Regions from separate parts of the Bradyrhizobium sp. CCBAU 25338 genome, predicted to be linked through region 1. Evidence: riboswitches for the same ligand, from Rfam matches in the RefSeq annotation. Region 1 holds a riboswitch; the other holds the start of a gene.
The links. Region 1 has a riboswitch for glycine ahead of ACM42_RS34890 (D-amino acid dehydrogenase). Riboswitches for the same ligand answer to the same signal wherever they lie in the genome.

Region 1 (6,867 bases):
CACCTGATCGTACGCCTCCTTCTGGATCTCGGCGGCGATCTTCTTCTGCTCGTCGAGCGAGGATGCGCGGACGAACGCGTCCTTGAGCTGCTCGATCTTGGCGTCTTCCGCCCAGCCGAACCAGCCCTTCTTGCCCAGGCCGCTGATCGAGAGATTGGCGATCGGGTTCGCAACGTCGGCCGCGACCCAGTTGGTGAAGAACATGTTCCAGCCGCCCTCCTTCGGCGGCTTCTGGCTGGCGCGGCGGCTCACCACCGTCTGCCAGTCAGTCGCTTGCAGGTCGACCTTGAAGCCGGCTTCGCGCAGCAGCTGGGCCGCAACGATCGGCTGCGCCTTCAATGTCGTGACGTCCCCGGGCGCCATGATCACGATCGGCGTGCCGTCATAGCCGGACTCGGCGAGCGCCTTCTTGGCTTCCGCCATGCCATTGCCCTTGATCAAGGTTTCGGCGCCGACGTCAGTCTCGAGCGGCGTACCGCACACGAAGAACGCGCCGCAGATCTTCTGATATTTCGGGTTGCCGACGAGTGCATCGAGAACGTCCTTCTGGTTCATCGCCAGAAGGGCGGCTCGCCGCACCTTCACGTTGTCGAACGGCGGATGCAGGAAGTTCATCCGGCCGAGCGTCTGGAAGCCGAACTTGTTGGAGACCTCGAGCGTGAGCTCCTTGTTCGCTTCGAGCACCGGCAGCATGTCGTAGGGCAGGTTCTCCATGAAGTCGATGTCGCCCGACTGCAGCGCATTCACCGCGGTCTGCGAGTCCGGCATGGTGATCCACTCGACGCGGTCCACCTTCACCACCTTGCCGCCGGAGGTCCAGCTCGCCGGCTCCTTGCGCGGCACGTAGTCGGTGTTCTTGACGTAGACCGCCTTCACGCCGGGCTGGAATTCCGAGGCCACGAACTTGAAGGGACCCGAGCCGATCTGCTCGGGGATCTGCTTGTCCGGCGGCGTCTCGGCGAGGCGCTTCGGCATCATGAAGGCAACGCGCGAGGACGGCTTGCCGATGGAATCGAGCACCAGGCCGTAGGGCTCCTTCAGCTTCAGCGTGATGGTCTTGGCGTCGGTCGCCTCGATGCTCGCCGTGAAGTCCATGAGCTTCTGGCCCATGCCGTCGACCGCGGCCCAGCGCTTCAGCGAAGCGACGCAGTCCTCCGCCGTCACCGGCGCACCGTCATGCCACTTCAGGCCGTCGCGCAGCGTGAAGGTATAGGTGAGCTTGTCGTCGGAGATCTTCCAGTCCGCCATCTGCGGCTGGATCTTGAAGCTCGAATCCGGGGCCACCAGCGTGTCGTAAACCATGTAGCCATGGTCACGCGTGATGTAGGCCGTGGTGAAGATCGGGTCGATGATGCGCAAATCCGAATGCATCACCGCCGTGATGGTCTTGCCGGCCGCAAGCACTGGCGAGGCCAGCGCGGTTGAAAGCGCGACGACCGACAGCGCAAGTTTGGAGGCGAACGCGCGACGCCCCCGGCGCATGAAGTGGAACATAGAAAGTTCTCCTGACGTGAAACTGTTCAAAGGCAGGTCATTGGTTGAGCATGCGGTTCATTCGTTGGGCGAACTAACCTCATGCAATGCCTTTATCTTTTTGAGACTTGCAGACAGTGCCGAGCGCGTCAATCCGGTTTCGTCGCAGGCCCTCACGGCGCGCGCACGGGCTCCACAAAGATCGGTTTGGCTCTACAACACCTTCCGCTTGTCCTGCCCCGCGCCGATGCAATGCGCGTTCCATCTTTCGAAGCTTGAGAGACATTAAGATGAATCCTGCCAATCTTCCCTTTGATTCCGAGGCGATGCTCGAGGGCCTGCGCGGCTGGGTCGAATGCGAGAGTCCGACTTGGGATGCAGCCGCCGTGGACCGCATGCTCGATATCGCGGCGCGGGATATGGCGATCATGGGTGCGACGATCGAGCGCATCGCCGGCCGCCAGGGCTTTGGTGGCGTCATCCGCGCGCGCTTTCCTCATCCCAAGCAGGGCGAGCCGGGCATCCTGATCGCCGGACACATGGATACCGTTCATCCGGTCGGCACCATCGAGAAGCTGAAATGGCGGCGCGAGGGCAACAAGTGCTACGGCCCCGGCATCTACGATATGAAGGGCGGCAATTACCTCTCGCTGGAAGCGATCCGGCAACTGGCGCGCGCGTCGTTCACCACACCGCTGCCGATCACCGTGCTGTTCACGCCGGATGAGGAAGTCGGCACGCCTTCGACGCGGGACATCATCGAGGCGGAAGCTGCGCGCAATAAATACGTGCTGGTGCCGGAGCCCGGCCGCGCCGACAACGGCGTCACGACCGGACGCTACGCCATCGCGCGCTTCAATCTCGAAGCGACGGGACGGCCGAGCCACGCCGGCGCCACGTTGTCGGCCGGACGCTCGGCGATCCGCGAGATGGCGCGGCAGATCCTCGCGATCGACGCGATGACGACGGAGGACTGCACCTTCTCGGTCGGCGTCGTCCACGGCGGACAATGGGTCAATTGCGTTGCGACGACCGCAACGGGTGAAGCGCTCTCCATGGCCAAGCGTCAGGCCGATCTCGACCGCGGTGTCGAGCGGATGCTGGCGCTGTCGGGCACCAGCAACGACGTCACGTTCAAGGTCACGCGCGGCGTGACGCGTCCGGTTTGGGAGCCGGATGCCGGTACCATGGCGCTCTATGAGAAGGCGCACGGCATCGCCAAATCGCTCGGCGCGGAATTACCGCACGCTAGCTCCGGCGGCGGCTCCGACGGCAACTTCACCGGCGCGATGGGAATCCCCACGCTCGATGGCCTCGGTGTGCGCGGCGGCAATGGCCACACGCTGGAGGAGTTCATCGAAGTGGATAGCCTGGTCGAGCGCGGCCGGCTGATGGCGGGATTGCTGGCGACGTTGGAATAGTGAATTCGTCATTCCGGGGCGATGCGACAGCATCGAACCCGGAATCTCGAGGTCCCGGGTTCGATGCTTCGCATCGCCCCGGGACGACGAGGCGGGCTTTGCACTGCACAATACGTCGGCAGTCGCGGTCGAAATTTAGCCTTGTCTAAAAATGAGGCGTATCGTACTGCTCGGCCGTCCACGCGATGATGCGGGAGAGATCGCGGCGAAGGCTTTCAGCTTTCGTTGCGGCGCCGACGGAGCAACCGCCCCGGAAACTCTCAGGCAAAAGGACCGTTTCGTCAGGACGATCTGGAGAGAGGCGACGCGATTTCAGGCAGTCGTGACGTCCACCGAAGGGGATAGTCCGTCGCAAGACCTCGATAGAGGTGGCGCGCCGGATCAAGCTCTCAGGTAACCGTGACAGATGGGGCGCCGCCAACGGCCTTTCGGCCGGCGGTCAGCCGACTCTAACTCACGGGAGCCCCGAACCTAGCCATGACCCATATTGCCATCATCGGCGCCGGCATCACCGGCGTCACGACCGCCTATGCCCTGCTCGAACGCGGCTACAAGGTGACCGTGCTCGACAAGCACCGCTACGCCGCGATGGAGACGTCCTTCGCCAACGGCGGGCAGCTCTCCGCATCGAACGCCGAAGTGTGGAACAGCACCGCGACGATCCTGAAGGGCTTGCGCTGGATGTTCCGGCGCGACGCGCCGCTGCTGATGAACCCGCGGCCGAACTGGCACAAATATTCGTGGATGAGCGAGTTCGTCGCCAACATCGGCAACTACCGCGCCAACACCATCGAGACCACGCGGCTCGCGATCGAAGCGCGCAGGTATCTGTTCGACATCGCGGCACGCGAAGGGATCAACTTCGATCTCGAACGCCGCGGCATCCTCCACATCTATCGTGACAAGGCCGGATTCGAATCCGGTCTGCGCGTCAACACGCTGCTGCAGGAAGGCGGCCTCGACCGCCGCCCGGTGACGTCGGAGGAAATCCGCGCGATCGAGCCGACACTGCGCAAGGACTATTATGGCGGCTTCTACACGCCGTCGGATGCGACCGGCGATATCCACAAGTTCACCCGCGGGCTGGCGGAAGCCTGCAAGCGGCGTGGCGCGACCTTCATCCACGAGGCCAATATCGATTCGATCGCACGTGCCGGCAGCGGCTTCGTCATCGGCTGGGCCGATCTGGCCGCGAGCGATGCCGTCGCGGCCGCGCGCGGCGCACTGAACGCGGACGGCGTCGTGGTCTGCGCGGGCGTTGCCAGCCGTCACTTCGCCGCCCTGCTCGAGGACCGCGTCAACGTCTATCCGGTCAAGGGATACTCGATCACCGTGCAGCTCGACAGCGCCGAAAGCCGCAACGCCACCCCGACGGTGAGCCTGCTCGACGAGGCCGCCAAGATCGTCACCAGCCGGCTCGGCGCCGATCGTTTTCGCGTCGCCGGCACCGCCGAATTCAACGACTTCAACCGCGACATCCGCGCCGACCGCGTGCAACCGCTGATCGAATGGGTACGCAACAACTTCCCCGCCGTCGAAACGTCGCGCGTCGTGCCGTGGGCCGGGCTGCGCCCGATGATGCCGAACATGATGCCGGTCGTGCGCGCAGGGCGGATACCAGGCGTGTTCTTCAACACCGGCCACGGCCATCTCGGCTGGACTCTGTCGGCGGCGACGGCGCAGATGATCGCCCAGACCATCGACGGCTGGCGCGGCCTCAACGCTCCACCGACGACACCTTCACTTGGGGTTGAGCATGAACTGCGACATGCATCCTGAGTGGTCGATATTGGGGACATGCCGGCCTCTTGCTACGGCGCAGCCCTTGGCACACAATTTGCCCTAAGAGGACGGCGTCTCCGGGCGGCCTTTCCAGCCCAAGTGTTAGGCATGATAGACACGACAGAGTTCACGGGAGCCTTGATGTTCCACACGTTCCGTAGCCGGAGATAAGTGCATGCTGGGTTATCTTATTCGACGCGTTCTGGCCGCGGTGCCCGTGATGGGCGTCGTCGCGCTGTTCGTGTTCCTGCTTCTGCGGCTGACGCCGGGCGATCCCGCCGCGATTCTCGCCGGCGACAACGCGACGCCGGAACGGCTCGAGCGCATCCGCACCTCGCTCGGCCTGAACGAGCCCCTGATCGTGCAGTTCATCACCTGGGTGAACAAGCTGCTGCACGGCGACCTCGGAACCTCGCTGATCTCCAACCTGCCGGTGATGAAGATGATCGGCCAGCGCGTCGAGCCGTCGATCTCGATCGCGCTGTCGACCATCATCCTCGCAGTCATCGTCGCGGTTCCCTTGGGGGTGGTCGCGGCCTGGAAGCACGGCACCTGGATCGACCGCTTCGTGATGGGCCTGTCCGTGCTCGGCTTCTCGGTGCCGGTGTTCGTGGTCGGCTATCTCCTGATCCAGATCTTCGCCATCGACCTGCGCTGGGTGCCGGTGCAGGGCTTCCGCAGCATCTCGAACGGCTTCGGGCCGTTCTTCGAGCGTATCATCCTGCCGACCTGCGCACTCTCCTTCATCTACATCGCCCTGATCGCGCGCATGACGCGCGCGGCGATGCTCGACGTGCTCGGCGAGGACTATGTCCGTACCGCGCGCGCCAAAGGCATCAACGAGGTCGCGGTGATGATGCGCCATGCACTGCGCAACGCCGCGGTCCCCGTGATCACCGTGATCGGCACCGGCTTCGCGCTCTTGATCTCCGGCGTCGTCGTCACCGAGAGCGTGTTCAACATCCCCGGCATCGGCCGCCTCACCGTTGATGCGGTGCTGGCGCGCGACTATCCGGTGATCCAGGCGATGATCCTGCTGACGTCGCTGATCTATGTCGTCGTCAATCTTCTCATCGACGTCGCCTACACCCTGCTCGATCCCCGGATCCGGTACTGAGGCAAGGATAAGGATACAAATGTCGGTCGATACCCTTCCCCAGTCGTCCATTCCGATCACGTCGCCGCTGCGGCCGCGATTCGGATTCCTCACCTCGACGCCCATCATTGCGACTGCGACGGTCCTGCTCACGCTGGTCGTGGTGGTCTCGATCCTCGCGCCGCTGATCGCGCCGCATGATCCGATCCAGCTCGCGCCGTCGCAGCGGCTCAAGCCCTCCTCCACACAATTCCTGCTTGGCACCGACGCCTACGGCCGCGACCTGTTGTCGCGCGTGATCTATGGCGGCCGCATCTCGCTTCTGATCGGCATCGGCTCGGCGATCCTGTCGATCGCCATCGGACTCGCGATCGGCCTCGTCTCCGGCTTCTTCAAGCTGGTCGATTCCGTCCTGATGCGCGTCATGGACGGCCTGATGGCGATGCCGAGCATCCTGCTCGCGATCGCCGTGGTGTCGCTGTCCGGCGCCAGCCTCTGGACCGTGCTGATCGCGATCACGATTCCGGAGATCCCGCGCGTGGCGCGACTGGTTCGCTCGGTCGTGTTGTCGGCGCGCGAGGAACCCTACGTCGAGGCCGCGATCTCGGTTGGCTCCAGCCTGCCGAAGATCATGTGGCGCCACCTGATGCCGAACACGATCGCGCCGCTGATCGTCCAGGGCACCTATGTCTGCGCGAGCGCCATTCTGACCGAGGCCATCCTCTCCTTCCTCGGCGCCGGCATCTCGCCGGAGACGCCGACCTGGGGCAACATCATGGCCGAGGGCCGCCAGTATTTCCAGATCAAGCCGTCGCTGATCTTCTGGCCGGGCCTCTTGCTCTCGATCGCCATCCTCAGCATCAACCTGATCGGCGACGCCGCCCGCGACGCACTCGATCCGCGCATGAAGCAGCGGGAGGGGAAGTGAAATCCTTTACTCCGTCGTTCCGGGGCGGTGCGAAGCACCGAACCCGGAACCTCGAGGTTCCGGGTTCGCGCTTCCGCGCGCCCCGGAACGACGTTGGAGACATTGCATGACCAACACCATCCTCGACATCAACAACCTCGTCGTTTCCATCGGCAAGAAGCCGAAGG
Region 2 (6,867 bases), 140 kb from region 1:
GGACGAAAGAGGCGGCGGTATCGCCGTTGGATTTGCGGTGCGCGGTCATCATGGGTCCTCGCTTCAGGTCATCTGTCGTCGTCACGCCCCTCAGTTCAGGGGCAGTCGCATAAGCGGATCACGTTCCTTCGGCACCACCGTGCCACAAACTCGTCATGCCCGGGCTTGTCCCGGGCATCCACGTTCTTCGTGCCGCGAGGAGGCCGTGGATGGCCGGGACAAGCCCGGCCATGACGATGTGGAGACATCGCGCGTACGCCCTCATCTGCGATACTCCTGCGCCTTCGCGGGCCATGGCGATGTGGAAAGATCGCGCTTCATCTCACGCCGTATGGGCCTTGTAGGCGGCTTCATCCATGAGGCCGCCGAGTTCGCTCTTGTCGGCAATCTTGATCTTGAAGAACCAGGCTTTGCCTTGCGCATCCGAGTTCACCAGCGCCGGCTCGGCGGCAAGCGCCTCGTTCGCCTCGAGCACTTCGCCTGTAACAGGCGCGTAGACGTCGGAGGCGGCCTTCACCGATTCCACGACGGCGGCGGCTTCGGCCTTCTTCAAGCTCCGGCCGACCTTGGGCAATTCGACGAACACGACGTCGCCGAGCTGCTGCTGGGCGTAGTCGGTGATGCCGACCGTGGCGGTATCGCCGTCGATCGCGAGCCATTCGTGGTCGGAGGTGTACAGCGTCGTGGTCATTGTCTTGTCCTCAGCGTTTGTAGGTGTTTTTCACGAAGGGCATGGCGGCGACAGCGAGCGGCAGGCGCTGGCCGCGCACCTCGGCGAAGAGTTTGGTGCCGAGCGCGCTCAAATTCGTGGGCACGTAGCCCATCGCGACCGGCGCATTCAGGCTCGGGCCGAAACCGCCCGATGTGACCTTTCCGATCGGCTCGCCGCCGGCCTGATCCGCAAACAGCAGCGCGCCCTCGCGCACCGGCGCGCGGCCCAGGGCGAGCAGGCCGACGCGGCGGCGGGACGCGCCGTTATCGAAATGCGCGAGGATCTTCCCGGCGCCGGGAAAGCCGCCGGCGCGCATCCCGCCGCTGCGACGGCTCTTCTGCACCGACCATTCCAGCGCGGCCTCGACCGGCGTGGTCGCGGTGTCGATGTCGTGGCCGTAGAGGCAGAGCCCGGCTTCGAGCCGCAGGCTGTCGCGGGCGCCCAGGCCGATCGGCAGCACGTCCGGGTTTTCGAGCAGCGTTTTTGCCAGACGCTCCGCATCGGCCGCGGGGACCGAGATCTCGAACCCGTCCTCGCCGGTATAGCCGGAGCGCGAGACGAAGCACTTGAGGCCGGCCACCTCTTGCGGGCCGGAATCCATGAATGTCATGGACGGCGCCCCTGCACACAATTTCGCCAGCGCCGCTTCCGCCTTCGGGCCCTGCAGCGCGATCAGCGCGCGGTCGGCCAGAGAATCGATGACGCAATCGTCCGCGAGGTGCGCGCGCAGATGCGCCTCGTCCGCTTCCTTGCAGGCGGCGTTGACGACCAGGAACAGGTGGTCGCCGAAATTGGCGACCATGAGATCGTCGAGAATCCCGCCTTCCGCATTGGTGAACTGGGCGTAGCGCTGCCGGCCCGGTGCAATCGCCACGATGTCCTGCGGCACCAGCCGTTCCAGCGCGCGGGCGGCGTCCTCGACCTTGCCCGACTTCGGCCGCAGCGCGAGCTGCCCCATATGGGAGACGTCGAACAGGCCGGCCGCGGCTCGCGTATGGAGGTGCTCCTTCAGCACCCCCGCGGGGTACTGCACGGGCATATCATAGCCAGCGAACGGCACCATCTTGCCGCCGAGGGACACATGCAGGGCGTGGAGGGGCGTATGTCGGAGAGATTTCTGGTCGGCGGGTACTGGCATCACAGGGGTCCTCGGCGGTTCCCCGGGGACGATTCCCCGGGCCAACCAGTCGAAGCCCCATCTGTCGCTGTGCCTGAGAGTATTATCCCGTCGGCGGGTGCCACCCGGGTTCTTAGGCCCGTCGGCGCCTCTTTCCAGATGCTGTCAAAGCCACGCGGTCCTTTTGCCTGAGAGTTTCCGGGGCGGTTGCTCCTTCGGCGCCGGCAGTAAAGCCGGTCTCTCCCGACGTGGCCGTACGATATAGATGGTTACAGACCACAGGGCGGCCAAGCCTGTCAACGCGGCGGTTTCGCCTTTTCAACCGGGATTGCGCGCCTGCGGCAACCCTCTGATCTCCTTGCACAGTTTCTGGACACTGAAGCAGGCCTTGTCTAAAAGCGCTTTGGCCCGCAGATATCAGCCCTAACCTCCGGTTTGGATGGCAGGAAGCGGGTCCAAGCACACCCGATTGGATGAACATGAGCGGCGTCAACGAGATCAGGTCGACCTTTCTGAACTTCTTTGCCGAGAACGGCCACGAGATCGTGCCGTCCTCGCCATTGGTGCCGCGCAACGACCCCACGTTGATGTTCACCAATGCCGGCATGGTGCAGTTCAAGAACGTCTTCACCGGCGTGGAGAAGCGGCCCTATCAGCGCGCCACCACCTCGCAGAAATGCGTACGCGCCGGCGGCAAGCACAACGACCTCGACAATGTCGGCTACACCGCGCGCCATCTCACCTTCTTCGAGATGCTCGGCAACTTCTCGTTCGGCGACTATTTCAAGGAACGCGCGATCGAGCTCGCCTGGAAGCTGATCACCGCCGAGTTCGGGCTGAAGAAGGACAAGCTGCTGGTCACGGTCTATCACACCGACGACGAGGCGGCGGGCCTGTGGAAGAAGATCGCCGGCTTCTCCGACGACCGCATCATCCGCATCCCGACCTCGGACAATTTCTGGGCGATGGGCGACACCGGCCCGTGCGGCCCGTGCTCGGAGATCTTCATCGACCGCGGCGAGCACATCTGGGGCGGGCCTCCGGGCTCGCCGGAGGAGGACGGCGACCGCTTCCTCGAATTCTGGAATCTCGTGTTCATGCAGTTCGAGCAGGTGACGAAGGAGGAGCGCCAGCCGCTGCCGCGTCCCTCGATCGACACCGGCATGGGCCTGGAGCGCATGGCCTGCATCCTCCAGGGCGTCGAGAGCGTGTTCGAGACTGACCTGTTCCGCAACCTGATCGATGCGACGGCGTCCGCGCTCGGCACCGGGCCGAACGAGCAGACCGTGGCCTCGTTCCGCGTCATCGCCGACCATCTGCGCTCCTCGGCCTTCCTCGTCTCCGACGGCGTGCTGCCCTCGAACGAGGGCCGCGGCTACGTGCTGCGCCGGATCATGCGCCGCGCCATGCGCCATGCGCAGCTGCTGGGCGCCAAGGAGCCGCTGATGCATCGGCTGGTCTGGGCGCTGGTCCGCGAGATGGGCCAGGCCTACCCCGAGCTGATGCGCGCCGAAAAGCTGATCGAGGAAACGCTGCGGCTGGAAGAGACCCGCTTCCGCAAGACGCTGTCGCGCGGCCTCGCCATTCTCGACGAGAAGAGCGCGGGCCTGAAGAAGGGCGACATGTTCGACGGCGACGTCGCCTTCACGCTCTACGACACCTACGGCTTCCCGCTGGACCTGACGCAGGACGCGCTGAAGTCGCGCGGCATCGGCGTCGACCAGGCGGCGTTCACGGATGCGATGGAGCGGCAGAAAGTGAAGGCGCGCGAGTCCTGGAAGGGCTCGGGCGAGGCGGCTTCCGAGGCGATCTGGTTCCCGCTGCGCGAGAAGCTGGGTGCGACCGAATTCCTGGGCTACGAGACCGAGAGCGCCGAAGGCGTGGTGTCCGCGCTGGTGAAGGACGGCCATGAAGTCGCCAGCCTCAAGGCCGGCGAGACGGGCGCGATCGTGCTCAACCAGACGCCGTTCTATGCGGAGTCTGGCGGCCAGGTCGGCGACACCGGCGTGCTCTCGGGTGAGGGCGGCGTCAAGTTCCGCGTCACCGACACGCAGAAGAAGCTCGGCGATCTCTTCGTCCATGTCGGCACGGTGGAGAGCGGCGAAATCAGGCTCGGCACCGCGCTGCAGCTCGAGGTGGATCATTCGCGGCGCTCCTCGATCCGCGCCCATCACTCGGCGACGCATCTCATCCACGAGGCGCTGCGCCAGGTGCTCGGCGACCACATCGCCCAGCGCGGCTCGATGGTCGCGCCCGACCGCCTGCGCTTCGACTTCGTGCATCCGAAGCCGATCACGGCGGAGGAGCTGTCCCGCATCGAGGACATCGCCAACGACGTTGTGCTGGAGAACGACGAGGTCACCACGCGGATCATGGGCGTGGACGAGGCCCGCGAGGCCGGTGCACGCGCGCTGTTCGGCGAGAAATACGGCGACGAGGTCCGCGTCGTCTCGATGGGCAGGACCGCGCGCGAGCGCGGCGCCAACGCGCTCGGCTGGTCGGTCGAGCTCTGCGGCGGCACCCACGTCAAGCGCACCGGCGATATCGGCCTGATCACGCTGACGGGCGAGAGCGCGGTCGCCTCGGGCGTGCGCCGCATCGAGGCGCTGACCGGCAATTACGCGCGCAGGCACGCCAACGACACTATGGCGCTGGCGAAGACCGCGGCGAACGAGCTGCGTACCTCGATCGACGAAGTGCCGGCCCGCATCGCCGCGCTGATGGAGGAGCGCAAGAAGCTCGAGCGCGAGCTGTCCGACGCCCGCAAGAAGCTCGCGATGGGCGGCGGCGCCGCAGCCAGCAACGGCGCCGCGGCCGGCGTGCGCGAGGTCGGTGACGTCAAGCTGATGGCACGTGCCGTGGAGGGCATCGAGATGAAGGATCTCAAGAGCCTCGCCGACGACGGCAAGAAGCAGATCGGCTCGGGCGTCGTCGCCATCGTCGGCGTCACCGAGGACGGCAAGGCCGGTGTGGTGGTCGGCGTCACGCAGGACCTCACCGCGCGCTTCAACGCCGTGAACCTCGTGCGCATCGCCTCCGAAACGCTCGGCGGCAAGGGCGGCGGCGGCCGGCCCGACATGGCCCAGGCCGGCGGTCCCGATGGCGCCAAGGCGGCGGCCGCGCTCACCGCGATCGAAAAAGCGATGGCGGGCGCTTAAGTCGCAATGGCCCCCGTTCCGCGAGGACGTGGGCTTCGCGATCCCGAATTTCGGGATCGCCTCTACGATTTGCTGGAGCACGATCCGCTGGCCTATTCGGTCGGGTCGCGCTTCATCCAGCTGATCATCGGGGTCATCGTGCTCAATGTGGCCGCGATGATCCTCGCCTCGCTGCCGGAGCTCGATGCGCAGTTCGGCACGCTGTTCGCGGGCATCACCGTCCTGTCCGTGATCGTGTTCGCGCTGGAATACGCGGCGCGGCTGTGGACGGTGGCGGGGCACACCCAGCGCAAGGGCTCCGCGCTGGCCGACCGGCTCAGCTACGCCTTTTCCGCGCTCGGCATCATCGATCTGATGGCGTTCCTGCCCGCGGCAATCGTGCTCGCCACCGGCGGGCATGCGACGCTGGCCGCGCTCGGCGTGCTGCCGTTCTTCAAGCTGATCCGCTATTCGCCGGCGATGCGCTCGCTGCTCGCCGCCGTGCATGCCGAGCGGCGGGCGCTGATTGGCTGCATCGTCATCCTGATCGGCGCGGTGCTGACCTTTGCCTCGCTGCTCTACGCCATCGAGCGCGACGTGCAGCCCGACAAGCTCGGCACCATTCCACAGGCGATGTGGTGGGCGATCGTCACGCTCGGCACGGTTGGCTATGGCGACGTCGTGCCGGTGACGCCGCTCGGCAAGTTCGTCTCCACCTTCGCCATCGTCGCCGGCTTTGCCATGATCGCGCTGCCGGTCGCGATCATCTCGACCGCATTCGCCGAAGAGGTGAAGCGGCGCGATTTCGTCGTCACCTGGGGCATGCTTGCGCGGGTGCCGCTGTTCTCGCATCTGTCGGCCGCGGAGATCGCCGACATCATGCGGCTGCTCCGCGCGCGCACCGTCGAGCAGGGCGAGATCCTGGTGCGGCGGGGCGATGTCGCCTCGTCGATGTATTTCATCACCGCCGGCGAGGTCGAGATCGCGCTGCCGAGCCAGCATGTGCGGCTCGCCGACGGCACCTTCTTCGGCGAGATCGCGCTGCTGCACAGGACAAAACGCAGCGGCACGGTGACGGCGACCCGCAAGACCCGGCTGCTCGTGCTCGACGCCCAGGATTTTCACGCCCTGATCGAGCGCATGCCGACGCTCGCCGACCACGTCCATACCACCGCCAAGGCGAGGCTCGCCGATAGCGGCGACCTCGCGCTCGCCGAGCTCGCGCAGGCGGAGAAGAACGACGCCGACCGCTGAGCGGTCAGCCTTTCTTCAGGAAAACATAGTCGGCCGCGTACGGCGCGCTTTTGAACTCGCCGGCCTTCTCGCATGCACCGTCGAGCTTGCCGCCGTGGGTGTTGATGCGCTGGACGGTGGTCACGGGCGTGAGCACGCCGCTGCCGCGGGGGGAGGCGACCTCCAGCTTCAGCCAGGGGATGTCGGCGGCGGTGGCGCCTGGTGCGTTGCCGATGGCCTTGCCGACGACGGCGCTGCCGTCGGCATGCTCCCAGGTCGGGCCGGCATAGTGCCGCCCGATCGTCTTGCCCTCGGACAGCAGCGTCGCGATCGGCTCGCGGAAGGCCCAGGCGAGCTTGCCGTCAGCGCCGGCCTTGCACTCATAGACCTGCGCGCCCTCGGCGTGGACGCTGAGCACGACGGTCTCGCCCGGCGCCGCGATGGCGTCGGGGAGAGGATCGGCGGCTCTGGCTTGCCCGGCCATGGCGGCGAGCAACAGCAGGCTGGGGACGGCAGGCTTGATCCGCATGGTCGCATCTCCGCGCGAGGGCCACAAAAATAAAAAGGGCCACGCTTTGGCGCGGCCCTTGATGATGTCTGGTCCAGTCGGGCGAAATTGCGGATGGCGGCTAGGACGCCAGCGCCTTCGTGAGGTTTTCCGCGACCTT

Region 2: another riboswitch for glycine. It lies ahead of gcvT (glycine cleavage system aminomethyltransferase GcvT); the one in region 1 lies ahead of ACM42_RS34890 (D-amino acid dehydrogenase).

The regions. Positions count from the first base shown of each region.
Region 1 covers NZ_LFKY01000043.1:267,711-274,577, forward strand. The annotation lists gene ACM42_RS34880 (ABC transporter substrate-binding protein) at 1-1,494, opposite strand, end outside; gene ACM42_RS34885 (M20/M25/M40 family metallo-hydrolase) at 1,764-2,894, shown strand; glycine riboswitch at 3,076-3,180, shown strand; glycine riboswitch at 3,184-3,302, shown strand; gene ACM42_RS34890 (D-amino acid dehydrogenase) at 3,372-4,673, shown strand; gene ACM42_RS34895 (ABC transporter permease) at 4,852-5,793, shown strand; gene ACM42_RS34900 (ABC transporter permease) at 5,813-6,700, shown strand; gene ACM42_RS34905 (ABC transporter ATP-binding protein) at 6,807-6,867, shown strand, end outside.
Region 2 covers NZ_LFKY01000043.1:407,546-414,412, reverse strand. The annotation lists gene gcvP (aminomethyl-transferring glycine dehydrogenase) at 1-49, opposite strand, end outside; gene gcvH (glycine cleavage system protein GcvH) at 323-691, opposite strand; gene gcvT (glycine cleavage system aminomethyltransferase GcvT) at 702-1,850, opposite strand; glycine riboswitch at 1,997-2,085, opposite strand; gene alaS (alanine--tRNA ligase) at 2,309-4,987, shown strand; gene ACM42_RS35615 (cyclic nucleotide-gated ion channel) at 4,994-6,220, shown strand; gene ACM42_RS35610 (DUF3455 domain-containing protein) at 6,225-6,728, opposite strand; gene ACM42_RS35605 (NADP-dependent isocitrate dehydrogenase) at 6,829-6,867, opposite strand, start outside.